4 regions of the Lysinibacillus sp. NPDC093216 genome follow, and region 3 is predicted to be linked to each of the others. Evidence: riboswitches for the same ligand, from Rfam matches in the RefSeq annotation. Region 3 holds a riboswitch; each other region holds the start of a gene.
What was found. A riboswitch is a leader RNA that binds a small molecule or an ion and turns the genes downstream of it on or off. The one in region 3 is predicted to bind S-adenosylmethionine.
Positions count from the first base shown of each region.

Region 1 (8,290 bases), on a different contig from region 3:
GTATCCCTCGTGCAAGAATATACGACATACTTGATGTACTTGTTGAAAAAGGGTTAGTATTGAAAGAAGAAACGGCAGATCAAACGACATACTCTTCCATTCCTGTCGCTGTGTTTTTACAACAAATTCAACAACGTTGGCAGTCAAATTTCACATCGATTAGTGATCAATTAGAAAAATTAGAGGTAAAAGAGCAGGAAGCGGAGCATAAGGTTGTCACATTAAAAGGCAAAGAGGCAATCGTTAATTATTGTCAGTCTTTATTAAAAAAGGCGGAGAAAAAAGTCATATTATCAATGTGGGAAGATATGTATGAAGAATTGCGGGAAGATATACATGAGGTAGCGAAGCATATCCCTGTTCATGGAATTACCTTGTATGTGGAGGACCATTTAGCTTCCGTTGACCAACACCGTATCACTCGCTATACGAGGAATGCGTCTACACCTCATTGGTTTATTTTATCGGTAGATGGCAAGCAAATGATTTATGGTCACTCTCCGTCAAATCAGGAAACGGCTTTTATTACCAATGATCCTGTTCATATCTATTTATTAGAGGATTATATATGGCATGACGTGCTTATTAATCGCCTTTTAAAGCGTGATGATACGGAGCTTGAGGAATGGATTACTAAAGAACGTAAAGCATTTTTCTTAGAATGAAAGTATTGAAAAAGAATCTGCAAGCCGTCATGTACATTACAGAAGGCGAGCAGATTCTTTTTTTCGTTAAATATTAATAAAATACTTTATCAACATTGTATTTAGAGCGGAATGAATTGATCGCGTATGTTTCGTAAATTTCACGTTCCATTGGATCTTCCACTTCATACACTTCAATTTTGAAAATTTCATTACGGTGATTTTTCATCGGTGACACATTGTCCTCGAAATGCTTTTTAATACGTTGACGAATTTTACGTGCTTTACCGACAAATAATAGTTCGTTCTCTTCATTGTAGAATAAGAAAATACCACCGTTTTCACGTGTGATTTTATGGAAATCAATAAAACCATGGTACGGTGTGATTGGTACATCACCTGGCTTTAAATCTTGTTCGCGTTGGCGAATTACTAAATCTGGTTTTGGAAATTCAATTTTAATCAAACTATTCACGTTCCTCTCTGTTACTAAAGGTATATGTTAACATAATTACAGCTTGTTTACCATAAAATATGTAGACATAGTTTCAAGATTAGTGTTAAACAAATTACATAATGACATGCATGGTTAATAACAAAATATTCTATGTATTATTGATATTCTTAATTGTTCATGTTACAATTCTTTTTAATTAAATAATCTCATCATGAGAAATTGAGGGATTGTTTTAGAAACCCAGTCGTACCAAGGGTTTGAAGTGCATGATAAGATGTTGAGTAGATTAAAGTTTATTTGTTATTAATAATACACTTCTTATTGTCTATTAATTTAGATGAGGAGAGGTGTATTTTTTTATGCTGTTAAAGTTTGCTTATGATGATTTTATTGCAGACAGAAAATTCAACAATACGACTCAAGCAAATATCAATAGTTACAAATACATGATTAAGCCGTTCATCGACAAATATAATTGATAGGATTATCTAAAAAAGAGAATATATGTTTAATTTTGAAACTTATTCCTGAATTTTACGTATAACAATTAGAGGGGGGATATAACTTGGCTAATAAACAAAAAAATCCAATTCCATTTTTGAAAAAGACTTGGGTGTCTTCTATTGGTGTATTTTTATTGTCACAGATAATCTTTATTACGTGTGAAGCAACAGGATGGATACCTAATTATAGAGATATTGGCGGAACGTTTATTGGAAGAATTACGGAAACTTCAATTTTCAAAGAGTGGTTTACTTTTTATGAAACACCAAATTTCAATTTACTTACTATCTTTTTTGGCATCTTTCTTGTGTTTGGAATAATAGAGGCGATAAAAAGTGTTTTTTCACCAAGGTCTACATAAGTAAAGACTATAGCAAAAGTATCACTAGGGTGTAAAGATAAATAACTAAACTATAATTTCCCTAAAAACATAATGACATGCATGATTAATAACAAAATATTCTATGTATTATTGATATTCTTAATTGTTCATGTTACAATTCTTTTTAATTAAATAATCTTATCATGAGAAGTTGAGGGATTTGGCCCGATGACGCTTCAGCAACCTCTAACGAGAGTTAGAAAGGTGCTAATTCCAGCAAAGGATTTGTCCTTTGAGAGATAAGAGTGAACGTGGAAAAATCCTTCTCATTCTATCTCATATGGAATGAGGGGGATTTTTTAATTTCATCGTTTGACATATTGAACTTTGCGCAGGGCCCGTGCATTGATTAATTGATTTTAACAGAGAGAAATAACAGAGAGGGGAATGCAAGATGCCAATTAATATTCCGAAAAACTTACCAGCTGGAGAACATTTACGTGAGGAAAAAATCTTCGTAATGGAAGAGGACAGAGCGAAAACTCAACAAATTCGTCCGTTAAATATATTAATTTTAAACTTAATGCCAGAAAAAGAAAAAACAGAACTGCAATTACTTCGTTTATTGGGGAATACACCATTACAAGTGAATATTACATTTTTAAATACAGCTACGCATGAATCAAAAAATGTTAGTAAATCACATTTACAGTTATTTTACACGACTTTCAATCAAATTCGTCATCGCCGCTATGATGGCATGATTATTACGGGTGCACCAGTAGAAAAAATGGAATTTGAAGAAGTGAACTACTGGCAGGAAATTTCTGAAATTATGGATTGGTCCAAGACAAACGTAACATCGGTTTTACATATATGTTGGGGTGCACAGGCAGCGTTATATCATCATTACGGTATTGGTAAAATTGGGCTGCCTGCTAAATGCTCAGGTGTATATTCGCATGTTATTACGGATTTAACAGTGGACTTAGTACGTGGCTTTAGTGATTCATTTACTGCACCACATTCACGTTATACATCCGTATCAATTGATGAAGTACTTAGCCATCCCGATTTACGATTACTATCTTATTCTGAAGATGCTGGTGTTTTCATTGTGCAATCTAAGGATAATAAAAACATTATGATTACTGGTCATCTTGAATATGATGCAACAACTTTAGCTGATGAGTATAGTCGTGATGTTGCGAAAGGATTAGATATTGATGTACCAGTAAATTATTTCCCACATGATAATCCTGCAAATGAACCGATTAATACTTGGCGCGCCCATACACATTTATTATTCTCGAATTGGTTGAACTACTATGTTTACCAAGAAACACCATACGAATGGGATTTTGTCGATCAGATTGAATATCATATTTAAAACCGCTCAATTACAATAAAGAAAAATGATGACTTTGATATTTCAGGGTCATCATTTTTTCACGCCATTATGCTGTTAATTTTCTGATGAATTTTTATTTCTATCACTGCTTGGAGTATTGCCGGTATCGCTATCATTCTGTGTAGTATTGTTGCTACTATCACTCTGCGAAGGATTTTCGCTGTTACTTGCACTTTGAGTAGAATTATCGTTATTACTACTACTTTCATTTTGAGTAGTATTACCGGCATTGCTACTACTTTCATTTTGAGCACAATTATCAGTATTACTATTACTTTTTTGTGTAGCTTTTCCGCCATTGTTACTTGCACTTTGAGTAGAATTATCGTTATTATTACTACATTCATTTTGAGTAGTATTACCGGCATTGCTACTACTATCACTTTGAGTAGAATTATCGTTATTACTAATACTTGTACTTTGAGTAGCATTTCCGTCATTGTTGCTACTTTCGTTTTGAGTAGAATTATCGTTATTACTACTACTTTCATTTTGAGTAGTATTACCGGCATTATTGCTACTTTCACTTTGTGTAGCATTTCCACCATTACTGCTACTTCCACTTTGAGAAGAATTCCCGCCATTGTTGCTACTATTACCCTGAGTAGAGTTTTCGTCATTACTATTACTTTCACTCTGTAAAGAGTTTCCGCCATTGTTGCTACTATCATTTTGAGTAGAATTACCGTTATTACTACTACTTTCACCTTGAGTAGCATTTCCGCCATTACTGCTACTATCACTCTGAGTAGAATTACCGTTATTACTACTACTTTCACCTTGTGTATCATTTCCAGCATTGCTACTGCTATCACTCTGTGAAGAATTATCGTTATTAGTATTACCTGCACCTTGAGTAGCATTACCGTTATTACTACCATTTTCATTCTGTGTACTACAATTACTTTTTGTATTATTACCGTTGATTTTGCGAATCTTCGCGACAAGTAGTAAAACTAATGGTAATAAGATAGCGAAAATAAAGGAAAAAATAGGCCAGGTTTCTTTATTGTAAATTTCTGAATGAATGATACTAGGATGAACAATTTGTGAAAGTCCAAGGATAATCATTCCGAATGGAAAAATGAGCGGTCGATGATTGTTAATTTTACATATTTGTGCGATGCCGATGACCCCAGCGTAAAAAAACATAAAAGTTTTAATATAAATTGATATTATCCACATTGCTGCCATAATAACTTCAATACGCTGCAAAAAATTCCCGATTGAAATTCTTTGGGCTAATGAATAGCTAGGAAATGTCCTAGAAGCAGTATTTGTTGGACCTAGGACAAGGATAGCCAGTGTGATGATAGCAATTAAGACAATCCCTCCAAGAATTGTGCCAATGTAAAAACCTTTTTGGGCTGATTCATGGACGTTAACAGAAGAAGGAAAAATCATTAACAATATGACAAGTGGCAATGAAAAAATACTCATTAATCGAATAATACTAAAGAATAATGATTTTGCTGGTACTTCCATTATTGGCTGTAGATTTTCCATATGGACGGATGGTGAAATACAAACTACAAAAAAAATAAAAATTAAAATAAACATTGCGAATAGTATTTCTGCAGAACGGGCAAAAACTTCAATTCCTAGAAATGCTGCATAAATAATGATAATACTGAACAGAAAAGCAAAGGCCATCATAGGTGTTTCTGGCATAATTTCTGTTTTCATGAAAATGCCAATGAAATATAATAATTCACCAGCAGAAAGAAAGGATAGAATAATAAAGCCAATCGAAGTTATTTTTCCGAAAAAACGACCTAATATCTTTTCATTAGCCTCTACAAATGTAAGGGTAGGTGTCCGTTTTCCTACAGTAACGAAAAGCTTTATTAAGAGTAAACTTAGAACGACACTAATAATCGCTGCAATCCAGGCATCTTGTTTCGCTTCACTTGTTACACTAGCAGGGCTAATTAAAATAGCTGTCCCAATTGAAGAGAGAAGGGTAATGATCATAAATTGTCTTGAGCTAATTATTTCTTTTTCCATATGAACGCTACCCCTTTTCTCTTAACATAAAGTTCCTTATTATTTTATCAAGGAGACAATTAAATCTTTAATTGGTGAAATGGGCTTGGAATTTTGATCCTTAATGGACCTCAATATTTAATGCAGCGACGATCAATAAAAAAATCGAAAAAATAACAATTGTTTTTGTTTCTTTATTTTTAAAAATTTTGGAATCATTCGTTTGATTCCTTTTTTTGCTATGCTGTTAACTTTCTGGAGAATCTTTATTTTTATCACTGTTTGGAGTATTCCCGGTATCGCTATCATTCTGTGTAGTATTGCTTGAAGCGTTATCACTTTTGCTCGGTGAAGGATTTTCACTATTACTGCTACTTTCATTTTGAGTACAATTAACGTTATTACTACTACTTACACCTTGTGTAGCATTTTCGCCATTGCTAGTACTATTACTCTGTGAAGAAGTATCGTTATTACTACTACTTTCACCTTGTGTATCATTTCCGCCATTGCTAGTACTATTACTCTGTGAAGAAGTATAGTTATTATTGCTACCTGCACCTTGTGTATCATTTCCGCCATTGCTAGTACTATTATTCTGTGAAGAAGTATCGTTATTATTGCTACTTTCACCTTGTGTATCATTTCCGCCATTGCTAGTACTATTACTCTGTGAAGAAGTATCGTTATTATTACTACTTTCACCTTGTGTATCATTTCCGCCATTGCTAGTACTATTACTCTGTGAAGAAGTATCGTTATTATTGCTACTTGCACCTTGTGTAGCATTTCCGTTATTACTACCACTTTCATTCTGTGTACTACAATTACTTTTCGTATTATTTCCTTGATTACCGTTAATTTTGCGAATCTTCGCGACAATTAATAAAACTAATGGTAAAAAAACCATGAAAACGAAGGAAAATATAGGCCATGTGTCTCTATTGTAAATATCTGAATGAATGATATTAGGATGAACAATTTGTGAAAGTCCAAGGATAATCATTCCGAATGGAAAAATGAGCGGTCGATGATTGTTAATTTTACATATTTGTGCGATGCCGACGACCGCAGCGTAAAAGTACATAAAAGTTCTAATATAAATTGAAATAATCCACATGGTTGCCATAATAACTTCAATACGCTGCAAAAAATTCCCGATTGAAATTCTTTGAGCTAATGAATAGCTTGGAAATGTCCTAGCTGCTGTATTTGCCGGACCTAGGACAAGGATAGACAGTGTAATGATAGTAACTAAGACAATCCCTCCAATAATTGAACCAATGTAAAAGCCTTTTTGTGCAGATTTTTGGACGTTAACTGCAGAAGGGAAAATCATTAATAATATGACAAGTGGGAATGAAAAAAGACTTATAAATCGAATCATACTAAAGAATATTGATTTTTTTGGCGTTTCCAATATTGGCTGTAAATTTTCAATCTTGATGGATGGTGAAATACAAATTACAAAGAAAATAAAAATTAAAATAAATACAGGAAATAGTATTTCTGCAGAACGGGCAAAAACTTCAATTCCGAGAAATGCAGCATAAATAATGATAATACTGAACAGAAATGCAAAGGCCATCGTAGGTGTTTCTGGCATGATTTCCGTTTTCATGAAAATTCCAATGAAATATAATAATTCACCTGCAGAAAGAAGGGCTATAAGAATAAAGCCAATCGAAGTTAATTTTCCGAAAAAACGACCTAGTATCTTTTCATTAGCCTCTATAAATGTAAGGGTAGGTGTCCGTTTTCCTAGAGTAACGAAAAGCTTTATTAAGGGTAAACTTAAAACGACACCAATGATAGCTGCAATCCATGCATCTTGCTTTGCTTCGATTGTTACACTAGCAGGGAGAATTAAAATGGCTGTCCCAATTGAAAAGAGAAGGGTAATGATCATAAATTGTCTTGAACTAATTATTTCTTTTTCCATATGAACGAAACCCCTTTCTCTTAACATAAAGTTCCCTCTTATTTTATCAGGGAGACGATTAACTCTTTAATAGGTGAAAAAATAAAGGTAATCAAATCAAGTGGGCTTGGAATTTTGATTCTTAATGAGACCCCAATATTTAATGCAGCGCCGATCAATAAAAAAATCGAAAAAATAACAATCGTTTTCGTTTCTTTATTTTTTTTTAATTTTGGAATGAAGGCAAAGGCAATAACAGCAGAAATTATTAGTATGAATATCGTCATAATCATGGCTTATTCTCCCTTCGTCTTATTCACTAATGAGTTTTCCATCGTTCCTAATCCTTGTGTGTTGACATGTACTTTAACTTTGACTGGTAACTCTTGAAATATCGTTAGCCAGTCTTTTTTGATTTTTTTCCACTCTTTAGGATTTGTGCGATGAAGTTCTTCACCAAAACCAAAAATATCGACCTGGTAATTTTGTTGAACTGAACGAATTGTTTCTTCGATTCGTTTTTTAATAAGTTCTTCTGTTTTTTTATTTATTAAGTGAATCGATTTTTCTTTCGTAAGGTCTATATTACATAGAACTTCTCCGACATTTTGGTTAACATCTATAACAACATCGATTTTGGGAGCTCCATTTTCAAATTTACCTTTTACTTTCGTCTTTGAGTGAGTAATCTCTGTTGCTAACGTACCACCCTTAGGGCAAGCAAGAATTTCAATTGTACTGTCTATTTTGTCCTTTAAAAAACCTAGGCTTCTACTCTCATCTTCCGTTAAAAGCCCAATGAGTTTACCTTCTTTAAAAACAGCTAAGCCCGCATACTTCAATAGCACAGGAGATTTCGATCTTTTAACATTCGTTTGCTCCTTGCCAATATTTTTATCCCCCTGTATTTCAATAGCAGACATGACTACACTAGTTTCTTTAGTATTTAAAGTATTGATTAATTCATCAATTTTTATGGATTCGGTTGTACCCCAAGTTTTCTCTGACGTTTTAAGAGAATTTAGTAATTTATTTGCTGGTACTT
Region 1 is NZ_JBNNVB010000021.1:67,709-75,998, reverse strand. Features, by position in the region: gene ACQKOG_RS19800 (TrmB family transcriptional regulator) at 1-665, shown strand, start outside; gene ACQKOG_RS19795 (nucleotide excision repair endonuclease) at 739-1,110, opposite strand; gene ACQKOG_RS19790 (YfzA family protein) at 1,667-1,966, shown strand; SAM riboswitch class I at 2,123-2,233, shown strand; gene metA (homoserine O-acetyltransferase MetA) at 2,382-3,317, shown strand; gene ACQKOG_RS19780 (endospore germination permease) at 3,393-5,345, opposite strand; gene ACQKOG_RS19775 (endospore germination permease) at 5,572-7,266, opposite strand; gene ACQKOG_RS19770 (hypothetical protein) at 7,305-7,538, opposite strand; gene ACQKOG_RS19765 (Ger(x)C family spore germination protein) at 7,542-8,290, opposite strand, start outside.
Region 1: another riboswitch for S-adenosylmethionine. It lies ahead of metA (homoserine O-acetyltransferase MetA); the one in region 3 lies ahead of metK (methionine adenosyltransferase).

Region 2 (8,290 bases), on a different contig from region 3:
ACTATATGTTGCAAAGCCGGCTACTGTGCCATTTACATCAAACACTAGCAGTGGATTTCCGAATGTTTGCTGCTCCGTGAACCATTGTCTTTTTTCTTCTAACGATTGTGTTTCATATCGATAAACGGCTTTGCTCGTTAAAATAATGTCATTGTAAATATCTAAAACACCAGGTAAATCTTTCTCTTCCATCAATCGAATCATCATGCTCACGTCCTACTTCAATTATGCCGAGGCTTTAACCTCATTACATAAAGTTATACCACTTTTTTCTAGCATTACACATTAAAATATCGAGCATCTGGATGTGCAAAGACAATTGCTGAAACAGAAGCTTCCGGCTCCATCATAAAGCCTTCCGTTAAGTGAACACCAATGTCCTCTGGTTTTAATAAGCCAAACAATTTCTCTTGATCCTCCAAGTTCGGACATGCTGGATAGCCGAATGAGAAGCGCTGTCCTTGATATTTTGCCGCGAAACGATCACGCATTGTAAAATCTGTTGCATCTGGGAAGCCCCATTGATCACGAATTTCTTGGTGCATACGCTCTGCAAAGCCTTCCGCAAGCTCAAGGGCTGTAGATTGTAATGCATGACTTTCAAGGAATTTCCCTTCCTCTTTTAGCTGACGAGCCTTCGTCATAACCCCTTGGCCAGCTGTTACCACCATTAAGGCAATATAGTCCATTTCACCGCTTTCAACTGTTTTCAGGAAATCTGCAAGACATAAAAACGGTTCAACTTGTTGACGTGGGAAGGTAAATCGTTCAATTTCTGTTTTGCTATCTGCTGGATCATAAACGACTACATCATCCCCATCGGCTTGTGCAGGGAAAAACTGATACATACCTGATGGTTTCAATAGGTCCCTTTGTAAATAATCGTCGACTAACTCTTTTAACTCCGTTGCTCTTGCATCGCCAGCATCAAGTAATTGCTGTACTTGACCTTTTAAGCCTAGGTGATGTCCTAGTAATGTCCGCATATTAACATATGGATATAAATGCGAAACAGCATATTCTCTCTTTACATGGCGTCGCACATCTGCTGGTAGAAAGACAGACGATTCCTTTATTGTACGTACAGGCTTTACTGTTACTTCTTTTGTAGGGCGAGCCGCTCTTTTTTCGTCTGCCTCTAAGCGTTTTTCACGAGATTCCTTAATTTCAGCTAAGAAATCTGCACGTGTATCTGTCCCCATTAGCCGATTTGCCTGCTCTAATCCTTGCATCGCATCCTTTGAATAAATGACAGGTCCATTATATTCGCCAGCAATTTTTGTTTCAGTAAAGCGACGGGATAATGCCGCTCCCCCTACTAAAATAGGTACGTCAATTCCCGCTTCTTTAAAATCCTGAGCTGTAATAACCATTTGCTGTGCTGATTTTACAAGTAAGCCTGAAAGCCCGATGAAATCTGGCTTCTCCTTGCGAATCGCTTCTATTAATTGGGAAGGTGTTACTTTGATACCCAGATCAATGACCTTAAAGCCATTATTACTTAAAATAATATCGACAAGGTTTTTCCCAATATCATGCACATCGCCTTTTACAGTTGCAAGAACCATCTTCCCCTTGCCAGCACTCTCTTCATCTTTCTCCATAAATTGCTCTAAATGTGCTACTGCTGCTTTCATAACCCCTGCTGATTGTAATACCTCTGCTACGATGAGCTGATTATCGTTAAATAAGCGGCCAACCTCTGCCATTCCATCCATTAAAGGTCCATTAATAATAGCAAGCGGCGTTTCGAAAATTTCACGAGCAGCCTCTAAATCCTCAATAAGCCCTTCCTTTGTACCTTCTAAAATATAGTAAGCTAAGCGACCTTCTACTGTTTTAGGGATATCTTCCTCTGTTTTTTCCTTCTTTTTATCGCGATAGAAATCCGTGAAGACGGCTAATGTCTCATCATTTGTATGAAAGAGTAAATCATTTGCTAGCTTAATCTCTGCCTCAGGAATAGATGCATAACGTTCTAGCTTCTCCGTATTCACAATTGCATAATCTAAACCAGCCTGTGTACAGTGATATAAATACACGGCATTCAATACTTCACGACCTACTGGTGGTAATCCGAATGAAATATTACTTACACCAAGCACCGTTAATGTACGTGGCATTTTCTCCTTAATAAGGCGAATTCCTTCTACTGTTTCAAGCGCCGAGCCAATATACTGCTCATCTCCTGTACCTACTGGGAACATTAATGGGTCAAAAATAATATCTTCAGGAGCAATACCCCATTTTTCTGTTAACAATTTATAGGAACGTTCAGCAATCTCTAGCTTGCGATGTCGATCAACCGCCATGCCTTGCTCATCAATTGTCCCCACTACTAAAGAGGCCCCATATTTTTTCACTAGCGGTAAAACTGCGTCAAAACGCTCCTCACCATCCTCTAAGTTAATAGAATTAATGATAGCTTTCCCTTGAGAAAACTTAAGTGCTTCCTCAATTACTTTTTCATCTGTCGAGTCAATCACAAGAGGTACTTTTACTTTTTTTACAACCTCCTGCATAAAGCCACGAATATCCGCTAGTTCATCGCGGTCAGGATTTGCTAAACAAATATCGATAACATGTGCTCCATTTTTCACCTGAGCACGCGCGATTTCTGCCGCTTCCTCAAACTTCCCATCAATAATTAAATTTTTAAACTTACGAGAGCCGATGACATTTGTCCGTTCTCCAATAAATAATGGACGCATAGAGTCGTCATACACCAATGGCTCTATCCCTGATACTACATGACCATGGGTTGCATCTGGTAATTGGCGAGGCTTTTCGTCCTTTAGCACCTCTCGGATAGCCGCAATATGTGCTGGCGTTGTACCGCAGCAACCTCCGACAATATTTAGCCAGCCCTTTTCTGCAAAGCCTTTTAGCTTTTGTGACAATGAATCAGGTGACTCATGATAGCAGCCTTCCTCATCTGGTAAGCCCGCATTCGGGTAACAGCTAATATAGCCTGTTGAAAGCTCTGCTAATGAACGAATATGATCAGTCATAAACTCTGGTCCAGTCGCACAGTTTAAACCAACTGATAATGGTTTAATATGCTCGATGGAAATGTAAAAAGCATCAATTGTTTGACCAGCCAGTGTCGTTCCCATCGGTTCAATTGTTCCCGATATCATCACAGGTAGCTCTTTTCCCGTTGCTTCAAAGGCACGAGATACCCCCAATGTTCCTGCCTTAACATTTAGCATATCCTGACTAGTTTCTAGCAACAGAACGTCCGCCCCGGCTTCGATTAATGCCTTTGCCTGAACATAGAAGTTTTCCTCTAACTCATCAAATGTAATACCACCTGTAACCGATAAGGTTTTTGTAGTTGGTCCCATAGCCCCCGCTACAAAACGTGGCCAGTCGGATGTTGAAAACTCATCCACTACTTTGCGTGCAATTTCTACAGCGCGTTTATTAATCTCTTCCGCTTTCGCACCAAGATCATATTCATTTAATACAAGTGGAGTACTTCCAAATGTATTTGTACAAATAATATCTGCTCCAGCCTCTAAATATTTTCCATGAATTTTTTCAAGCACATCTGGTCTAGTTAGCACGAGATTTTCATTACAGCCATCATATTCCTCGCCGCCAAAATCCTCTGCTGATAAATTTTCATTTTGTAGCATTGTTCCCATTGCGCCATCAAGAATTAATATTCGTTTCTCTAGTTGCTCTTCAATCATGTGCTTAGCCATTTATACTTACCCCTTTTTTCTGTTCATCCAATTGCTCAATAAATTTCATTAATTCTAGCGTCATATCATAGCGTAAAAATGGTGTGATGAGGTAAATACCATTGAAAGATTCCGCTGCTACTTCTACTAATTCTTTAGCAATTGCAATTCCTTCTAGTGTTGCGCGTTCCTTATCATCGCCACAAGCCCTCATACGTGCTAATGCATCATCAGATAGTTTGATGCCTGGCACTTCATGATGTAAGAACTCCGCACTTTTATAGCTCGTTACTGGCATAATGCCTATATAAATTGGTGTTTCTAAATGCTTTGTCGCCTCGTAAATTCCCACGATTTTTTCCTTTGTATAAACAGGCTGTGAAATAAAATAATCTGCCCCATGTTCAATTTTCTTTTCTAATCGAGAGACAGCGCGATCTAGTACACGTACATTAGGATTAAATGCAGCCGCTACAGAGAAATTTGCCTTTTTACGAAGCGGTTTCCCTGAGAACGATACACCTTCATTTAATTGTTTTATTAATTGGATCAGCTCCATTGAAGATACGTCATAAACGCTAGTTGCTCCTGGGAAATCGCCTACCTTTGTCGGATCTCCAGTAACTGCTAAAATATCATGAATCCCTAGTGCATTTAATCCCATTAAATGTGATTGAAGACCAATTAAATTACGATCTCGGCATGTTATATGGGTTAACGGGCGTACCCCGTGTGTTTCTTTCAGTAAGGCACCCATTGCGACATTACTAATCCTTGGAGAAGCAAGAGAGTTATCGGCCATCATGACTACATCTGCGCCCGCCTCATATATTTTTTTTGCACCTTCAATAAAGCCTTCAATTTCTAAATGTCTTGGTGTATCTAATTCCACAATAACCGAGCGTTCACGTTTTACTTTTTCATGTAATGGCTCATAATTTGCTGGCTCTGCCTCACGGACAATCTCTACTTTTTCTGGTTTTGCATACTTTTCCTCGACCGGGGATAGCTCCTCTAAGTACTTTTTCACTGCAGCAATATGCTTTGGTGTCGTTCCACAACAGCCACCAATTAAACGTACCCCCTGATCACGAAGCGCTACAGCTGCTCGACCAAAATAATCTGCCTCCGACTCATAAACGACACGCCCATCCTCCAAATCAAGAAGAGAGGCGTTCGGATACGCTGACATAAATGCCTTCTCAGGAAGCTCTACTCCTTCAAATGCTTGTATAGTATGGTGAGGGCCTAAGCGACAGTTAACTCCTACGATATCTGCACCTAACGCTTCAAGTTTATATAAGGCGTTATTTAAGCTCATTCCATTTTGCAAAATTCCGGGTTCGTGCATAGAAACTTGAGCGATAATCGGTAATTTCGTTTTAGCTCGCAGCATTGTTAAAGTCGCCGTTAGCTCTTCAAAGTCATAATAAGTTTCAAGTAAAAGACCATCTGGATTTCCTGCCAGTAAAACTGTTGCCTGCTCATCAACGGTTGCTAAAATTTCTTCTAACGTTGCGTCACTTTTACGAATACCACGGATTCCTCCAATTGTACCTAAAACAAATTGTCCACCATCTGCCGCTGCTCGTTTTGCAATCGTTATAGCAGCTTCATTAAACTGCTGTACACGAGATTCTAACCCATAGCGGGCTAATTTTATGGCATTAGCTCCGTAAGTATTCGTCTGAATAATATCAGCACCAGCTGCAATATATTCTCTATGAATCTTTTCAATTAATTCAGGTCTCTGTACATTCATTTCCTCATGACAGTACTCCAAGCCGTAGCCGTATAAAACTGTACCAATTGCACCATCTGCTGTTAGAACTTGCGTTTTTAACCTTTCAAGCAATTCCATAAAACTAACCTCTCTTCCCTAATCTTTAAAATAAAAAAAAGCCTTCTTTCATAAAAAAAGAAGGCTTTTACGTCATTTCGTAATTGTTTTCCTTCTCATCTTCGACACACGGTCTTCTGGATTTAGCACCTGACATTAAGTTGGTTGCTGAAGCTTCATAGGGCCAGTCCCTCTGCTTCTCTTGATAAGAATTTAGTATGAATTTTTTAAATAATTAAAAGAATCATATCGTTTACGAACGATTGAGTCAAGACTATTTCACTGAACAAAGGATAATTTTTACGAAATTTATAATATTTTGATTTATATCAAACAATTACGATAGTTTTTCTACAAGTTCTTCACCAATTTTTTTACCGTTTTGAATACATGCACCTATGCCTACTCCAAAATATGAGCATCCCGCTATTGATAAATTTGGATAGTTTTTCTCGAGCTCTTGTAAGAGACCTTGCAACGCTTCACGATGTGCCAAGTCGTACTTCGGCATCTGGTCGATCCATTTTGTCACGTCAACAACAGTTGGTTTTTCCTCAATCCCCAAGCTTTTTCTTACATCCTCAAGAGCAACTGCTGCTAACTCTTCATCTGTCATCATACGCAATCTCTCATACTCAGGGTTAATGCTCTTATAAAAAAGTCGTACAAGTAATTTCCCTTCTGCAGAGGTATGTTTCCACTTGCGGCTTGTCCACGTTGCTGCATTACAAATAACATCCGAATTATGTGACACAATATAGCCTGTTCCATCTGCTGGCAATCTATTATCGGGAACATCAAATCCTAAATAAATCGTAATGGCGGATGCAGTATTAAATTGTTTAAAATAGCCGTTCAACGATTCATCCTGTAATAAGCTTTGTACCGCTTCATTTGGCAGTGCCAATACAACATGATTTGCTTCAATCATTTTACCGTTTGCTAACGTAACAGAGTATAGATTCTCCTGCTTTTTAACACTAGTAGTGGCAATCCCTTTTATAATTTCTACATCCGTTAATGTTTCTTCAAGTCGATCAATTAGTGACGATAAACCATTTTTAAATGAAATAAATTTTTTGTTGGAGGCTTTCACAAATTGTTTCCTGTTTGCATCAAAACCTTTAATAATACTACCGTAATCGTTTTTGTAATCGATTAAATACGGTAAAGTCGAAGCAATTGAAAGTTGATTTAAATCTCCAGAATATACACCTGCAAGTACCGGCGCTATTTGGTTTTGAACAAGCTCCTCACCTAAATAATACGTTAAAAATTCCCCAATCGAGCTTTCTTTTGTAAACCTTTCATTCGGCATTGTTAAATCCTTTAACGCTTCTTTTTTACCTTCCTCAGATACAAGCGTGCTTTCCTCGAGAGATTGTAGGCTCATAGGAATACCGAACGTTGAGTCTGCTGGGATAGCATGTAGCTCATTATTTGTGTAAATATACGAAATACCTGTTTCGTTGTACACAAGATTTTGTTCAAAGTTTAGTTCCTCTACTAACTCCATGACACCTTTATGACGCGCTACAATAGAATCTGCTCCAGTTTCCATGATGAAGCCTTGTTCATATGCAGAGTGAAGCTTGCCACCAAGGTATGTATTTTTTTCAACAAGTACAAGTTTTACATCTAAGTTTTTCTCCTGAACTTGGCGTTGTAAATAATGCATCGTACACAATCCCGTAATTCCGCCACCTAATACAACAACTGTTTTCATATTAACCGCCCCTATTTTTAGTTCTTTATTTAGTATAAACTTTTTTTATCAAAAATTACGTTAAACCCTTTACAAATTTAGCAAAAATGGAGCTATCCAGCACATTGGACAGCTCCATTTTTTTATATTCAAATAGCATATATTCGCTAGAGGCTTTTATCTCCATAACGGAAATTATATATAAACAATTAATATAGTGTTATTTGTGCCTTAAAGTGTGTAGCGCCTTAATAGGAAACAACAATTTTCTTTGCCTTTTGCTTTTCTCTTCATTAATTTAAATTTTGTGCAAAGCTAGCTAGTTTTCCAGCTGAGTTTTTCACTTCGTTAAAGGCAATACCTAATTCACTTAGTACGTCTACTATTGCTTGTACTTCTTTTTCCATCCGACCATTTTGGTCTTTCGCCTCGGTCATAGCTTCTAATATGTTAGTAAATTGTCCTTCCGTTTGAACCATATTTTCCTCACCAGACGCTACCTCTTCTTGAATATTACTAAGCGAATGAACAAGTTTATCTGTCCGCTCATTCGTTTTATGTAGTAACGTCGCTACCGATGTGACAGATTCCTTTGTTTGAATCGATAGTTTTCTCACTTCATCTGCAACAACACTAAAGCCTTTGCCCGCTTCTCCAGCACGAGCCGCTTCTATTGCCGCATTTAAAGCCAACAAGTTCGTTTGATTAGCAATATTTGTCACAACGTTCATAATCGATTCCATTTCCTTTGACATATCTGTCAACTGTGCAATATTTTCCGCTATATCATCAAGCGAATAAATAATATTACTCATATTTTGCGATTGACTCTTTAATCGTTCACGACCTTCTAATGCCTGACTCTCAGCCAAAGTCGACACTTGAAGTGATTTTTTCGCTAGTTGTTTAATTTCCTCTGATTGTCCACTTAAGCGATGAAATGAATTGTTCGTTTCATGAGATATTGTGGCAAGACCTTCCGAAGACTCTACGATTTCTTGCTCTATCGCTTCTTTTCTACGTTCCATTTTTTCATGAATTTGCTCAATTGTGTGC
Region 2 is NZ_JBNNVB010000038.1:29,614-37,903, forward strand. Features, by position in the region: gene ACQKOG_RS25070 (GNAT family N-acetyltransferase) at 1-204, opposite strand, end outside; gene metH (methionine synthase) at 279-3,710, opposite strand; gene ACQKOG_RS25080 (bifunctional homocysteine S-methyltransferase/methylenetetrahydrofolate reductase) at 3,703-5,550, opposite strand; SAM riboswitch class I at 5,643-5,741, opposite strand; gene ACQKOG_RS25085 (protoporphyrinogen oxidase) at 5,867-7,255, opposite strand; gene ACQKOG_RS25090 (protoglobin domain-containing protein) at 7,528-8,290, opposite strand, start outside.
Region 2: another riboswitch for S-adenosylmethionine. It lies ahead of ACQKOG_RS25080 (bifunctional homocysteine S-methyltransferase/methylenetetrahydrofolate reductase); the one in region 3 lies ahead of metK (methionine adenosyltransferase).

Region 3 (8,290 bases):
TTATTTATTGCTCACACACATTATGATCATGCGTTAGATTTAGCTTATATCGCTAAACAAACTGGTACACATGTATATGGTTCAGAATCAGCAATTAATATAGGACTTGGTAATGGTATAAATATGAAACAGATGTCTGTATATGAAGTAAATAAGGCTATGCAGTTTGGTGATTTTAGTATCACTGTCCTTCGATCAAAACATTCACCAACCTTTGACGAAGGAGAAAAAATTAAAGAACCACTTAAACAACCAGCAAAAGCTCTAGATTATCATGAAGATTCTTCATACGATTTCGTAATTACGCATCATAATAAAACGTTCTTTGTTAAGCCAAGTGCTAACTATATAGATGGGGCATTAGATGACATTCGAGCTGATGTATTATTTTTAGGAATTGGAGTATTAGGGGCTCAGGATCAAGATTTTCAAAACATGTATTATGAGCAAACCGTGCGGAAAGTACAACCTAAACTTATTATTCCAATACATTGGGACAATTTCAACAAACCTTTAACAGATACTCTGGAAGCATTGCCTAAATTTGCAGATAACACCAAAAAAGGATTTGATTTTATCATTCAGAGGACAAAAGCAGATAAAATTGATTTACAAATACTTCAAGGTTTCCAAAGCATTTATTTCTAAAAGTTGCAGGGGAATGGATACAAATTTCACATTTAGAGAGTTTACTCCGTTTTGATTAACACTTTTTCAAAAAGGAGTTTTTTTATTCGAAGACTGTTCAGGTAGACTGAAGAATCGCTCGGGCCAGGTGAAAACTGCTCAGGTAGACAAAAAACGTTCAGGTGCTTTATGGCTGGCACCTGAACGGTAGAAAAAAAGACATTTAGTCTATATATTTTGCTAAAAAGTTATTAATAGTTTTCCAATAAGCGTCTCCAGCAACGCTTTCTGCACCGCTATGTCCGGCACCTTCAACTATAAATTTCTCCTTCGGTACATTGGCAGCCTCATATACTTCATCTAGCATATCAGATGGAACAAATGTATCATTACTTCCGTGAATGAATAGCATCGGTGTTTTCGATTTCGCTACTTGCTTGACGCTATTAGCTTCACCAAGCGTATAGTCAGCTTTTAACTTCGTTACAATTGAAGAAAACTGCATAATGGGAAATTCAGGTAAATTAAAGATTGCTTGCAATTGATAGGAGAATTCATCCCAAACTGAGGAATAACCACAATCCTCAATAATAGCCTTAACATTGCCAGGTAGATCCTCTCCTGAGGCCATCATCACTGTAGCACCTCCCATGGAAACACCATACAAAACAATTTCAGCGTTTTTATCAGAACTGATAACATTATTAATCCAAGAGACTACATCAAGTCGATCATGCCAACCCATACCGATATAGTCACCCTCACTTTTTCCATGAGCCCTTGCATCAGGTACGATAACATTGTAGCCTGTATCATAAAAATGCTTAGCATACTTTGTCATTTGTGAGCCATCAGATGAATATCCATGGAAAACAATTGCCCATTTATTTGTGTTGTTTGTATTTTTAAGTGTATAGGCATGTAATTTTAAATCATCGAAAGACTGTATATAAGAGTCCTTGTAATTTTCTTTAAACCACTTTTCGCTCTCTTCTTTTTCTTTAATATCCTTAGGACTGACAACAATAGAATTTTGTGGAGCATTAAACACATCTGATTTATCAGTATTAGGATTTAAGGCGAAGTTATAAAAATAATTCCCTGCAAAAAATCCAGCTACAACAAACAATACTAATAGCAGACTGACAATGGTAATAATCACTTTATATTTTCTTTTCATATATATCCCCCTAAAACTACTATTATGAATTATACACAAAGTTACTAATATGAAAAATAGAATTCTATAAAATAGGGGAGATAAAAAAGGGAACGACTCTAATCGTTCCCTTTGCATGTTGTTAAAATACATGAAATTAAGGTGTCTTAAAGTATGGCTCTTCGGCAAAACGAGGGAGTTGATTTCCGTTCCGACTGAGCGCTTTTCCGCTGACGCTTCGCTTTCGCACAGAAATAAAACATTTGCCGCTGACGCTTCGCTTTCGCGCAGAGCAGAGCTTCCTGGGGGCGTCCGATGAGCCGCTGCTCGCTCCAGGGTCTCGGGCCAACACGAGGTTGGTCACGAAGGCGTTATCACAGGACGTGATGATTTTAGCCTTCGTTCCTCTAATACTGATTCCCAAGGAGTCGCCCAGTCTCCACTCCAATCAATCACTCCACTCGGCATGTATCTTCTGGCGTGCCACTTTAATTTATGGTGATAAAACGATACTGTTCTGTGTGCGAGTAACCTAGAATGGAAATCACCCTCATTTAAAGGGCTAGTATATTCACAAATATTTTCTCTTTCAACACAAAAAAGGGAACGACTGAAATCGTTCCCTTTGCTTAATGAATTATTTTAATGGACCGCCAAGTTTAGTGATAGCTTCAGAAACATTTGAGAATTTCTTGAAGTTTTCGTTGAATAAACCAGCAAGTTCAGAAGCTTTTTTATCATAAGCAGCTTTATCTGCCCATGCATCACGAGGATTAAGCACTTCAGTTGGTACACCTTCAATAGAAGTTGGAATGTTTAAACCGAATACTGAATCTTGAATTGTTTCAACATTAGCTAATTTGCCGTCAATTGCAGCACGTACCATTGTACGAGTGTAAGAAAGCTTCATACGGCTACCAGTTCCGTATTCGCCACCAGTCCAACCAGTGTTCACTAAGTATACTTGTGCACCGTGCTCGTCAATTTTTTGACCTAACATTTCAGCATAAACTGTTGCTGGAAGTGGAAGGAATGGAGAACCGAAGCAAGTTGAGAATACTGGTTCTGGCTCCGTTACACCACGTTCTGTACCAGCAAGTTTAGATGTGAAACCGCTTAGGAAGTGGTACATTGCTTGCTCTTTTGTTAATTTACTGATTGGAGGTAATACACCAAATGCATCAGCTGTTAAGAAGATGATTGTTTTTGGGTGACCTGCAACAGATGGATCAACAATATTTTCAATGTATTGAATTGGATAAGCTACACGCGTATTTTCTGTTAATGAACCATCATCATAGTCACAAACTCGAGTTTCTGGATCAACAGCTACGTTTTCTAGTACAGAACCGAAGCGGATTGCGTTGTAGATTTCTGGTTCTTTTTCAGAAGAAAGGTTAATTGTTTTTGCATAGCAACCGCCCTCAATGTTGAATACACCGTTATCAGACCAACCATGTTCATCGTCACCGATAAGCTTACGATCAGGATCAGCTGATAAAGTTGTTTTACCAGTACCAGATAAACCGAAGAATAATGCAACATCACCAGCTTCACCAACGTTTGCTGAGCAATGCATTGAAAGGATGCCTTGTTGTGGTAACAAGTAGTTCATAATACCAAAAATAGATTTTTTGATTTCACCAGCGTATTCAGTACCACCGATTAGGATAATTTTCTTTTCAAGTGATACAATGATGAATGTTTCAGAAGCAGTGCCATCAATAGCAGGATCTGCTTTAAAGTTAGGAGCTGAAATAACTGTGAAGTCAGCAACATGAGAAGCTAATTCTTCTTTAGTTGGACGGATAAATAATTGATGGGCGAAAAGATTGTGCCAAGCATATTCATTGATTACTTGGATGCTTAATTGCGAATCTTTGTCAGCACCAGCAAAGCCTTTGAATACGAATAATTCGTCACGTTCTTTTAAATATTTTACTACTTTTACATATAAGTTATCGAACACTTCAGAAGAAATTGGTCGGTTAACTTTGCCCCAGTCAATTTTATCCTTTGTGCTATCTTCTTCTACCGTATATTTATCTTTAGGTGAACGACCAGTGTATTTGCCAGTTTCTGCACGAACTGCGCCATCTACTGTTAACATAGCTTCACCACGAGAAGTAGCCTTTTCAGCTAATTGTGGTACTGAAAGTTGAACATTAATGTTACCGCCGCTTAATAATTCCTTCAGTTCGTTTGCAATTTCTACTGAATTCATCGATTAAATACCATCCTTTTTTATAGTATTCCCTAGAGTTTGAGGGAGATTTTCTTAATTTCAAAAATAGTATAACACAATTGCTTAAATAATCTATACTAATTCAGAAATTATTTTTCAGATTTTATTACTTTTCAAGAAAACGACAAAAAGTAAATTGATTTGTTTTGATAATGCTTTTTACCCTATTTATAATAAGTGATCACACATTCACTTTCGACACAGCAAAAATTGTGTTTGGAAGCTTTGGGCTAACATGGGGTTCGCACAGGATGTGAAGTTTTAGCTTGCTTTTTATTAGTTGGAGCTTGTCTTCGACTGAAAAGGGGCTACAATCATATTCATCCACCACATGTTCTGTAGCTAACGCTTTGCTTTTGCTACAAAATGTGCTGTAAAGGGTTACACATATGTTAACACATGATGTAAGGTGGAGAGTAGGGATTATTTTGTTTTAAATTACAGTATAATCCAAATTTGTTTCTATATAAATCCCATACTTTCTTTATAAGAATACAATCAATTATGTCTTGGCATAATTGTAACTGTCGCTTTACTTTCGCTACAGATAAACAATGCGTCCGGAATCTGCTTTGTGCTTGGGCCTGACAATGTTTTTTGCGCGAAAGTGTAGCGTCAGCAAAGGGTTTTAGTCTGTGCGAAAGCGAAGCGACAGCAACAGCAACAGCACGATGTTGGACACCCGCTGAAAGAAGTTAAAAATATTTGACAATGTTCGACCTTTTACGTATTATGAGATATTGAACGGATACTCTTATCCCGAGCTGGTGGAGGGTCAGGCCCTGTGAAACCCGGCAACCTGCATGAACTATTTCACGACATGCGCTGGTGCCAATCTGATGCAAGGGGAAACTCCCTTGAACGATAAGAGTGAAAGGTTACGAAGTCATTATTCCTTTCCTCATGTTAAGTAAGCGTGAGAAAAGGATTTTTTTATTGTTAAAAACGAATTAAAGGTAAGTATACAGTCCTTTCCTTATTATAATGACGGATCTTTCAAAAATCCTCGTGTTAAAAGCAGCAGCTGTTTATTTGTGCGGAAGCGTAGTGACAGCAACAACTGTTTTACTGTGCGAAAGTGCAATGACAGCAACAAATGTTTACTGTGCGAAAGTGCAACGACAGCAACAACGGCTTGAGAGTTCAATCCTTAGGGGCGAACTTGACATGGGTAATGAGTACCGTATTAATTCGCAAATATTATTTGTAAAAGTAATAGGAGGAAAATCAAATGACAAACCGTCGACTGTTTACATCAGAAAGTGTAACAGAAGGACATCCAGACAAAATTTGTGACCAAATCTCGGATGCCATTTTAGATGCTATTTTAGCAGAAGATCCAAACGCGCGTGTAGCGTGTGAAACAACAGTAACAACAGGCTTAGCATTAGTAGCAGGAGAAATTACTACTTCTACTTATGTAGATATTAAAGGTATCGTTCGTGATACTGTAGCAGAAATCGGTTATACACGTGGGAAATACGGCTTTGATGCTGAAAACCTAGCAGTTCTTGTTGCTATTGGCGAGCAATCACCTGATATTGCTCAAGGTGTTGACCAAGCATTAGAGGCGCGTGAAGGCTCTATGACAGACGCTGACATTGAAGCAATTGGCGCAGGTGACCAAGGTTTAATGTTCGGTTATGCATGTAACGAAACGCCAGAGCTTATGCCATTACCAATTAGTTTAGCGCATAAATTAGCTCGTCGTTTAACGGAAGTACGTAAATCTGGTGAACTAGCATATTTACGTCCAGATGGAAAAACGCAAGTAACGGTTGAATATGATGAAAACAATGTACCAGTACGCGTTGATACGATTGTAATTTCAACACAGCATGATGAAGAAGCTACACTTGAGCAAATTCAAGCAGACTTAAAAGAATTCGTTATTGCTCCAGTTGTTCCAAGTGAATTACTAGATGCCGATACTAAATATTTCATCAACCCAACTGGCCGATTCGTAATTGGTGGTCCTAAAGGGGATGCTGGTCTAACTGGACGTAAAATCATCGTTGATACATACGGTGGCTATGCACGTCATGGTGGAGGTGCTTTCTCAGGTAAGGACGCAACTAAGGTAGACCGTTCAGCGGCATATGCAGCACGCTATGTGGCAAAAAATATCGTAGCAGCTGGTTTAGCTGATCGAGCTGAAGTACAACTAGCTTATGCGATTGGTGTTGCTCAACCTGTATCTATTGCAGTTGATACATTTGGAACAGGAAAAGTTACGGAAAGTGAAATTGTAAAATGGGTACGCGAGCTATTCGATCTACGCCCAGCGGGGATTATTAAAATGCTAAACCTTCGTCGTCCTATTTATAAGCAAACTGCCGCATATGGCCACTTCGGTCGTACAGATTTAAATGTACCTTGGGAACAAACAGACAAAGCTGACGCATTAAAAGAAAAAGCAGGTTTATAAACTATTCAGCTAAAGCAATGAAGTAGCTGGGGAAATATTTTAAAATACTATTACAGAAAGGGGCTTAACATTAATTTAGCCCCTTTCGCTGTTTTTTAACGAAAAAAATAAGCTCCTATATTGCTCGGTTGCCCAAGCAATCGTGGAGCTGCTTTACATTAATTTTTTGGTTGAAGAGATTTATAGTATTGACCCTTTTCTACATATTCACGTATGATGCGTTCCATATCTTCTTTATCTTCATCGTTTAATTCTCTTACAACCTTTGCAGGACGGCCTAGTGCTAAACTATTTGGAGGAATGACTTTGCCTGGAGGTACTAGACTACCCGCCCCAATGAATGCACCCTCTCCAATCTCCGCTCCGTCTAATACTATAGAGCCCATACCTATTAAGGCTTTTTTTCGAATCGTACAACTATGTAAAGTTACTTGATGTCCAACTGTTACTTCATCTTCAATAATTAGTGGATATTTGGGGCTTTGATGTAAGCAACAGAGGTCTTGAATACTAACTCTTTTTCCTATAATTGTTGGTGATACATCTCCTCGAATAACTGTGTTAAACCAAATTGTTGTTTCAGCACCTATTGTAACGTCGCCGGTAACGGTTGCATAATCAGCAATAAAAACAGAAGGGTCAATATTGGGTTTTTTACCTTTAAATGGATAGATCATGAGGATCGCCTCTTTTCTTTCTTTGATGTAATATTATCGTATCAAATACGCAACTTGATGGAAATATAAAATTAAAATGATCAAGATATTACGATATAATCATTGTGTAATTATTTTTTTAGGAGGACTATGTGAAATGTGGAAATGGGAAGCTGATGGACAAGCAAAGGCTGTGGTTGCTATTCTTCATGGTGCATATGAAAATCACCGTTGGTATGCATGGCTTATAGAAAAACTTAGATTGGAAGGCTTCCACATAGTCATGGGGGATTTACCTAATCATGGAGTAAATGTAGGATATTCAAGTGTTCACGATGAGGATTTTAAAGAATACAACAAATATACAAGGCATTTAATCGAGAATGCTTTTTCGTATAATTTACCTGTCTTTTTAATAGGACATGGACTTGGTGCGACTCTATTACTACATACCATGCAAAAAAGAAAATATGAATGTGCAGGAATTATTTTAACTTCACCTTGGCTTCATTTAAATCTATTGCCAGGTAAACTATCAAATGCTTTAACTAGTTTAAGTGCCCTGACTGCCAATGTGAAGCTGACCCATGAAATTACATTAGAATCACTAACGCGCAGTATAGAAGGTAGAGATGAGATGAAGGATGAGGTTCCTTTTTCATCCGTTGTTTCAGTGAAATGGTATCGCGAGCTACAACAAATGATGCGCAATTTAGTGTTATTGCCGAAGGCTGAATTCCCTAATATGCCTATGTTAGTTATGACAGCTGAAAAAGATAATATTACTGAAACCAAACAAACACGGAATTGGCTTTATCAGATGGAATTTACAGAGTTTCAATTCAAAGAATGGGCAAACTGTTATCATAATCTATTTCATGAAGTAGAGCGTGACGAGATTTTTGTTTATATACGTGATTTTATTAATAATGCTCTTCGAAGAATTGGCTATATAATTGAATAGTGAATTACCTCTCCAATTAACTAGAAAATTACTAACTTTTTGTTACTTGAATATAATGTTGTAATTTTCAGAAAAGTGTAATACTATAATGACTTAAAGTAATATTTTTTCACATTGGAGGGGTAAAATGGAAACAATCGTTGGGAAAATTAATGAGATTTTATGGGGACCGTGGTTTATTTATGGCATTTTGTTAATTGGGCTCTTTTTT
Region 3 is NZ_JBNNVB010000031.1:26,758-35,047, reverse strand. Features, by position in the region: gene ACQKOG_RS23325 (MBL fold metallo-hydrolase) at 1-648, shown strand, start outside; gene ACQKOG_RS23320 (alpha/beta hydrolase) at 851-1,807, opposite strand; gene pckA (phosphoenolpyruvate carboxykinase (ATP)) at 2,424-4,010, opposite strand; SAM riboswitch class I at 4,783-4,902, shown strand; gene metK (methionine adenosyltransferase) at 5,263-6,459, shown strand; gene ACQKOG_RS23305 (gamma carbonic anhydrase family protein) at 6,618-7,136, opposite strand; gene ACQKOG_RS23300 (alpha/beta hydrolase) at 7,273-8,079, shown strand; gene ACQKOG_RS23295 (alanine/glycine:cation symporter family protein) at 8,207-8,290, shown strand, end outside.

Region 4 (8,290 bases), on a different contig from region 3:
ATATATGCACTAGGTGTAACTATTGGTGCACCGCTTTTAACAGCCTTAACATCGCGCCTTAGTCGTAAAAATGTATTGCTGCTCGTCATGGTGCTTTTTATTATCGGGAATTTACTTGCAGCTCTAGCACCCTCATTCTCATTACTACTTGCCGGCCGTGTTATTTCAGCATTAGCACATGGCGTGTTTATGTCTATTGCCTCTGTAATCGCTGCAGATGTTGTGGCACCTAATAAACGAGCAAGTGCAATAGCTTTTATGTTCACAGGGTTAACATTAGCAACTGTCACAGGCGTCCCGCTAGGAACTTTTATTGGACAAGTAACTGACTGGCGAATGTCATTCATTTTCATTGTTTTAATTGGTATTATCGGGTTAATTAGTAATACTCTGCTTGTGCCGAGTCAGTTATCGAAAGGTAAACCAATATCTATTCGAGATATCGGGAAAGTATTAGGGAACATACAAATGCTATTAATTCTCTTTATTACAGCAATCGGATACGGCGGCGTGTTTGTAGTATACACATATGTTTCCCCTATATTAGAGCAATATATGGGCTACTCACCTCAAGCAATTGTCATTATCTTAGTTGTATTCGGTATCTGTGTTGCTATCGGTAATACACTGGGTGGTCATTTTGCTAATAATAATCCATTACGTTCTATCTTTATTATCTTTATCGGCTTAGCATTAGCACTACTCGGCATCAACTTCTTTTTAGAATCATCAATCGTTGGATTAATAATGGTCTTTATGATGGGGCTATTTATGTTTATGAATGTACCGGGATTACAGCTTTATGCCGTTCAGCTTTCAGAAAAATATATACCATCAGCTATTTCAATGGCTTCAGCATTAAATATTTCAGCCTTTAACATTGGTATTTTTCTAGGATCATACATTGGAGGAATCATCGTTCGCCACCAATCATTAGCTCATACACCTATATACGGATTCGGCATGGTGATGCTTGCCGCAGCTACTACATTTCTATGGTTACTCTTTGATAGAAACAAACTTTGAAGATTTATCGGAACAATTTCAGTTTTTATCAACGGGTGACTCCTTGGGCAGACGAGACCCTGGAGTGAAGCGGTTCATCGGATGCCCCCAGGAAACACCGAAAGCCTTTGTTGTACATAATATATGGTATCAGCATAGGATAGGAGGAATTTAGTTGTATTACAATCCTTATCCGTATTTTGTCTATCCTAATTATTATCCAACATGGGCATGGGCAATGGCCAATCAACCAACTACTCAACAACCTTTTAGACAGCTAGCAATGCCAACAAACCCAACGAATAGAAGTCCATTTCCACCCGTCAATACAAATAGATTGAAGACTTCTGCGAAACGGATCAAAGCTATTATGAAGCAAGCACAGATACTTACGGATAAAATTGATGAATCCGAGCCATTTGCACATGATCTTATGAACGCAGCACAGCAATCAAATAAAACAGAAGTTGAAAAATTAATCACGTCAACAGGCATTACTTTAAAATTCGAAACGAACTATACACCAGATGGATTTCGAATAACATTTACTGATCAAGGCTGTTGTAAGCTAACATTAATTTTGAATTGGTGAAGAGTTGGCCCTTTGAAGAGGGCCACTTTTTTTGCCTTTAGCATCTTTATGAATTTTAACCTTGTATCCCTATTGAACTTGTAAACTATAAATAAATATGCTAAAGTGTTTGTAATCTTTATTTCTGAAAATTCTTATATTGTTTTTTCTTATCAAGAGAGACGGAGGGATTGGCCCTATGAAGTCTCAGCAACCAGCCTATAGGTATGGTGCTAATTCCAATTGGCGAAATTTAGCCTTGAAGATGAGAAGACTTACTTTAGTTGCTTTGCACAAGAGTCCTCTTTCTACAAGGAGGGCTCTTTTTTATTGTTACATCCAAAAATAATTAAAAGAAAGCAGGAAGATATTATGGCAAACGAACTTTTACAAGCAATTCAACTATTGAAATCGAAAGAATGGGTGGATTTAACACATACATTTGGTCCTAATTCGCCCCACTTCTTTATGTTTGATGATGCAAAATTTGAAACATTATTTTCCCATGATGATGGCTTCTTTGCGCAGCAATTCACTTTCCCTGGGCAATACGGAACACATATCGATCCACCTATCCATTTTGTGCGAGATACACGCTATTTAGAGGAATTGGAGCTAAAAGAACTAGTGCTACCACTAATCGTTATTGATAAATCAAAAGAAGCCGAAGTAAATAACGACTTCACGTTAAGTGTTCAAGATATTCTTGACTTTGAAGCTGAAAATGGGGAAATTGAAACAGGTACCTTTGTTGCGTTGCGTACCGATTGGAGTAAACGTTGGCCAGATAAAGAATCTTTCAGCAACAAAGACGCTGATGGCAATAATCATATTCCTGGCTGGGGATTAGAAGCGTTACAATTTTTATTCGGCGAACGAAAAGTAAGTGCTATTGGCCACGAAACCTTTGATACGGATTCAGCAACAGATTTTCGTAAAAATGGTAAGCTAGATGGCGAATATTTTGTGCTTGAGCAAGATACTTACCAAATTGAGCTCATGACAAATTTGGATAAGCTCCCTCCAAAAGGTGCTGCTATTTTCAATATTGTACCAAAGCCTGAGAAAGCCTCTGGATTCCCTGTGCGTTCATTTGCAATATTGCCTTAAAAGATAAAAAGGTCTGATTCACAACCTGAGTAGGTATTGAATCAGACCTTTTTTACTTTGGCGAATTCCTTTTTTTGAAAATAAAATAAACGATTAACATTAGTATTAGGAACAATACTATAAGATAAATACTGTAGCGGGATAAATATACCCCAACATAACGCCAGTTCTCCCCAAGTACCTTTCCTAAGGTAATAAAAGTAAATGTCCAAATAACTGCTCCCGTATAGGCAAAGAAAGCAAATTTTTTATAAGGATAATTATTGATAGCCGCAATATATGCTGTAAGATGACGCACACCAGGAATAAAATATCCTATTAATAATAATCCCGGCCCTATTTTTGCAAATAATTTTCTAGTAAAGTCAATTTTCTGTTCAGTAATGTGGATTTTTGGACCGTATTTTTGCAATAACGGTAGCCCAAATCTATAGCCTATATAGTAGCTCAGAGTAATTCCCCCTGCCGCACCTACCATAGCGCTGATTAAAGCTGGAATATGTGCGAGGGTTTCTTTATATACGCTATATCCTACATATGTTAAAAATATCTCATCGGGAAGTGGCAGCCCAACAATCCCGCCAACTAGGATAAGAATGATGCCAAAATACCCGTAATGTTCTATTAGAGATTGCACGTGATGCGCCATAAATCCTTCCCACCTAAAGCATAATGAATTTCTTTTTACAGATAGCTTTATAATAACTCAAAGCAAACAATATTATGAGTATTATGACTTTAATACAATTTTCTCCAGGATTTATTATCACTGCCTGTAGATTGTATAGATGGAAAAATTATTTCTTTTTAAAAACTTTCTCCAATGTTGTATAGTGGTCGATTCATGCTATAAATCTCATTTCTCGGCTACTACTCTATTAAATTATTTGTAGCTCCCGAAGAGCATAATCAATACCATCCTCAGTTGATTTCTTCGTTACATAATTAGCGACATTTTTTAATGCTTCACTACCATTGCCCATTGCAATACCAAAGCCAACCTGCTCCAGCATGTCAATATCATTATCTCCATCACCAAAAGCAAGTGCTTCCCCAGGACTCAAGTCGAAATAATCTAGTACAGCATGGACAGCAATAGATTTAGAAACATCATGTTGCAAAACATTTGTAATATACGGGTGCCACCTTTTAAATAATAAATGAGGGAATTTTGAAGTATACTTTTTCTCAATATCCTCATCGCCATATAAACACATTAAGTAAACCTCTTGCGTTAAAATATCTTCATTAATATCAGGAAACTCTAGCAAAGATAATGTTTCTTGCATAGCTTTTAATGTCTTTTCTTCTTGGACGTTATTCATCGATAATTGTTCTGTAAAAAATGATAGACTTTGTTTATTGTCTTCAGCAAAAGCCTTAACTGCGTGGACAATTTCCTTTGCAATAGGCATTTTATGTATTACTCGATCTTGATACTTAACATGGGCACCATTAGCTGTAATAAACGTTTCTATGCCTATGTTTCTTAAATCTTGGCACATTGACAAGGGTCTTCCTGTAGCAGCAACAATATGAATTCCTTTGTTTTTTAATTGCTTAATAGCGGTTCTTGTACTTTCTTCAATACGACCATCTTCATAATTAACAAGCGTTCCATCTACGTCAAAAAATACAATTTTATAATCCATCGTTCGCTCCTTATCGTTTTACACAATTTTATTAGGTATATCATTTAGAGGAACCTCACCATAACATGGCCCACTTCGGGTAACACCTGTGACGATGATCTCCAAGAAGTCGCTCAGCCCTACTCCGATCACCCTGATATAAATGTCATTTTCCACTACAGGCGAGTGTTGAGTGACTCCCCTTTGTTGCTTAATAATAATCCTATATTTCCCCAATCAATATACTTGTAATTTTACATTAAGAAACATCTTTATACCAAAATCACGAAATAGGCATTATCGCCTACACATTCAACTTTATAATAAAAACATCAATAATTATTTAAATTTGTACGTTATTTGACAAACTAAAACGAATGTATAACTTGCTTTAACTACACCGATAAATACTATTACGGGTACATATTGAAATTCCAAATAACTAAGAAAATAATGAACATTTTTATTTTAATAATTCTAAAGGAGTATACCAAAGAACATAGAATTGTTAATATAAAGGTAACTAAATTAAACACATTGAACGATACTGTCCATCGTATAAATAGAACAAAAGAAATAATAATCGTTTTTTATGTAAAGGAGTTGATTCTTATGGCATTTAACATTTACTACTATGAAAGTAGTGTGGATTGCAAGTTTTGCAAGAAGCATTTTACCACATATAAAGTACGCCCTAATCGATATAAAATTATCGAAGAACAAACAGACTTCATGCCCGTTTACGAAGGTTTAAACCCGTTATTGTATGAAGTTGCCGTCTGTCCACATTGTGGCTATGCTTACCACAAATCTATGACAAGAACATATGGGCCTTTCATGCTTCTTATTGATGAGCTATACATAAAAGCGCTTCAAAAACCAATGGATATGTGCAAGGAACGTACAATCGATGATGCCATTGTAAGCCTTAAATTAGCTTATCTTGTATCAAGGGCATCAATGGAAGAGTCACTTCTTATGGCTAATTTCGCACTAAAAATAGCCTGGCTATATCGCTTAAAAAATGATCATGAATCAGAATTGCGCTACCTCTTTGCTGCAAGGGACTTTTACAGCAAATCTTTTGCATCCAATCAAGAGGGCGGAGAGAGAATTCAATTTTTACATGCAGAATTAAGCCTTCGACTCGGAGATATTGCTGAAGCGAAAAAAGGATTCTCTCGACTAATAGCAGATCGAAATGTCTCCAATAAATATCGAAAACTAGCACGAAATCGCTGGGAAAATTATAAATATGATGAGCAACCTAACAATGTAAATGACCATATAGGAGAAGTCATCAATTGAAGTAAACGAGGAGAATAATCAACATGCAGCTATTTAATAAAAGGATTGATGTGAGCGAAGAAGATATTTTTTCAGAACTACATCATTTTTTACTGAGAAAAAATAATCGCTATTTAACGAACGATGAGGTAGTTACATTAACTGGGGTTTCATCTGAGCTACTCTATAAATGGGTAAAAACAGGAAAATTAAAAAAATCGATTTTCCCTAATTTAGGCGCACCCTGTGAGCGCTGCGGACAAGTTACTCAGGCAAAAATCTGTGTTAGTTGCTCATCAACCATCGTTAACACTTTAAAACAAGAGGAAAAGGATCGTGCATGGTTCAATCAAATACAGCGGAATAATCCGAGAGCTAGCACGTATCACTATAAATAAAATAGTTAACATCTCTACAGTGTACATACGCTATGGAGATGTTTTTTTATCTGCCTCCGCTCGAATAACCCAAAATAATGACACCCAACCAAATTTAAACAAAATTTAAACAAACTCCCCTTTTACTTTAAACTTCACTATCTATAATTGACCTTAACATATAGCGAAGGACTGATAGAAAGTGACAAAAGGTAAGAATCGTAAGGTTTTATTATCATTAAGTATTGCGTTAGCAAGCTTTACAGCGTTCAGCGGAGTATCAAATGCATCGGCAGCAGTTCCAGCGATAGAAGAACGTGTAGCTTTGGAGAACAATTTAGAAGTAAAGCAAGCCCGCACATCCAATGAAACACTTCAAGATTGGAAAAAGTGGACAAACGATCATGCTTACGGCTTAACATCTATTCAACCTGAAGCAATTAGTCAACAAAACATTCCATCCACTAAATTTGAAGATTTAGAGATGTTAAAGCCTTTATTGCATGATAAGCGCATCGTTTTTTTAGGGGAAAGTTCACATGGCGCAGCAGAATTTAGCCTAGCGAAAACACGTTTAATTCAATTTTTACACCAAGAAATGGGCTACAATGTCCTAGCCTTTGAAAGCGGTATGGGGAATGCCATGAATGCGCAAGGACAAATTGATAAACAAACAGCGCAACAAACGATGAAGGATGCTATTTTTGGTGTATGGTGGTCAAAAGAAACACTGCCGTTATTTGAGTATGCTAAAAAAACACAGAATACCGATAAACCTTTGAAATTAGCAGGCTTTGATATTCAACAGCAAGGTGCGTTCACGAATGGTGAGTGGCTGCAAAATAGTCAGCTTGCTAAACAGTTCAGTGAAGTAGAGAAGCAACTTGTAGACTGGAGCTTTGGTACGGATCTAAAAGGCTACCAAAAGGCGAAACCAAGCATTATCGAAGTGTATAAACAAGTAAAATCTCAAGTTCAGCTAAAAGAAAAAGAGTTAAAAGCAGCTTATCCGAGCGAGCCTCATATTGTAAAGCTTATGGAACGTACTTTAGCTGACCGTATCCGTTTAGCAGACGACTATGTAGAACTATCAATTCAATCAAATATTGATTTAGAACAAAATAAATATGATTCTTTTTTAAAGACAATGGAATGGCGTGACCAATCAATGATGGAAAACCTTCTTTGGTTAGCAGAGGAGATTTATCCAACTGAAAAATTTATCGTCTGGGCGCATAATGACCATATTCGTAAAGCACAATCCGAAGTAATGGGTTCTCCTTATCCGGTAAAATTGATGGGTGAACGTCTACCAGATATCTATAAGAAATATAGTTATGTACTTGGTCTTTATATGACTAGTGGCGAAACAGCAAACAATATGGGTGAACCTATGGCCGTTTTACCGACAGTAAAAGGATCAATCGAGGATATTCTATCATCTTCAAATAAACCATACACATTTATCGACATGCGAAACCGTCAAAATGAGCGAGGAAACTCATGGATGTTTGAGCCACGTTTATCGTATAGCTGGGGAATGATTCAAGAAAGTCTTGTTCCACGAGATCAATATGATGGCCTTCTGCTGATTGATAAAGTAAGTAAACCACATTATATAAAATAAGAATATAAAAATAGCAAACTAGTTTTTCTAGTTTGCTATTTTTTAGTTCTTTTCTAACTGCTTTGAATTAAATAGTATGTTGTTGACAATTAAAATGTCTCACTCTATTATTATAAATACATTCGAATGTATCTATAAGGAGATATTTTATGGCCAGAAATAAATATCCAGAAGTTACAAGAAAAAGAATTATTGAATCAGCTGTTAAATTATTCACTGTAAATGGTTGGGACAATGTAACAATTCAAGAGATTGTAGATGATGTGGGAGATATCACTCGAGGAGCTTTCTATCATCATTTTAAAACACGTGCTGATGTTATTGATGCCATTACAAAAGAAATGCTGATGGCAAATAATTATTTTAATGAAATATCCGATTTAGAAAACTTAAATGCTTTAGAACGTTTAAGGCAAGGAATTTCTTTTTCAATTTCTCAAAGTGTCAAAGAAGAAAACCTATCCACCATCCCTTTAAAAATGAATTCTGCTGAGTTTGTTTATAGTCGCATCACAGAAGGAATACTGGTTGTTGCGCCAGGCATTCAAAAAATTATTGAAGAAGGAAATCGAGACGGATCACTACAAATTGCTTTTCCGAAGCAAGCAGCTGAGACCTTCACAATGCTTTTTGACATTTGGATGAATCCAGAAATATTTCGTGTAAGCCGAGCTGAGTTTAT
Region 4 is NZ_JBNNVB010000003.1:203,882-212,171, forward strand. Features, by position in the region: gene ACQKOG_RS05690 (MFS transporter) at 1-1,026, shown strand, start outside; gene ACQKOG_RS05695 (hypothetical protein) at 1,181-1,597, shown strand; SAM riboswitch class I at 1,744-1,848, shown strand; gene ACQKOG_RS05700 (cyclase family protein) at 1,949-2,686, shown strand; gene ACQKOG_RS05705 (DedA family protein) at 2,739-3,335, opposite strand; gene ACQKOG_RS05710 (Cof-type HAD-IIB family hydrolase) at 3,565-4,338, opposite strand; gene ACQKOG_RS05715 (DUF2225 domain-containing protein) at 4,930-5,625, shown strand; gene ACQKOG_RS05720 (hypothetical protein) at 5,649-6,002, shown strand; gene ACQKOG_RS05725 (erythromycin esterase family protein) at 6,184-7,608, shown strand; gene ACQKOG_RS05730 (TetR/AcrR family transcriptional regulator) at 7,758-8,290, shown strand, end outside.
Region 4: another riboswitch for S-adenosylmethionine. It lies ahead of ACQKOG_RS05700 (cyclase family protein); the one in region 3 lies ahead of metK (methionine adenosyltransferase).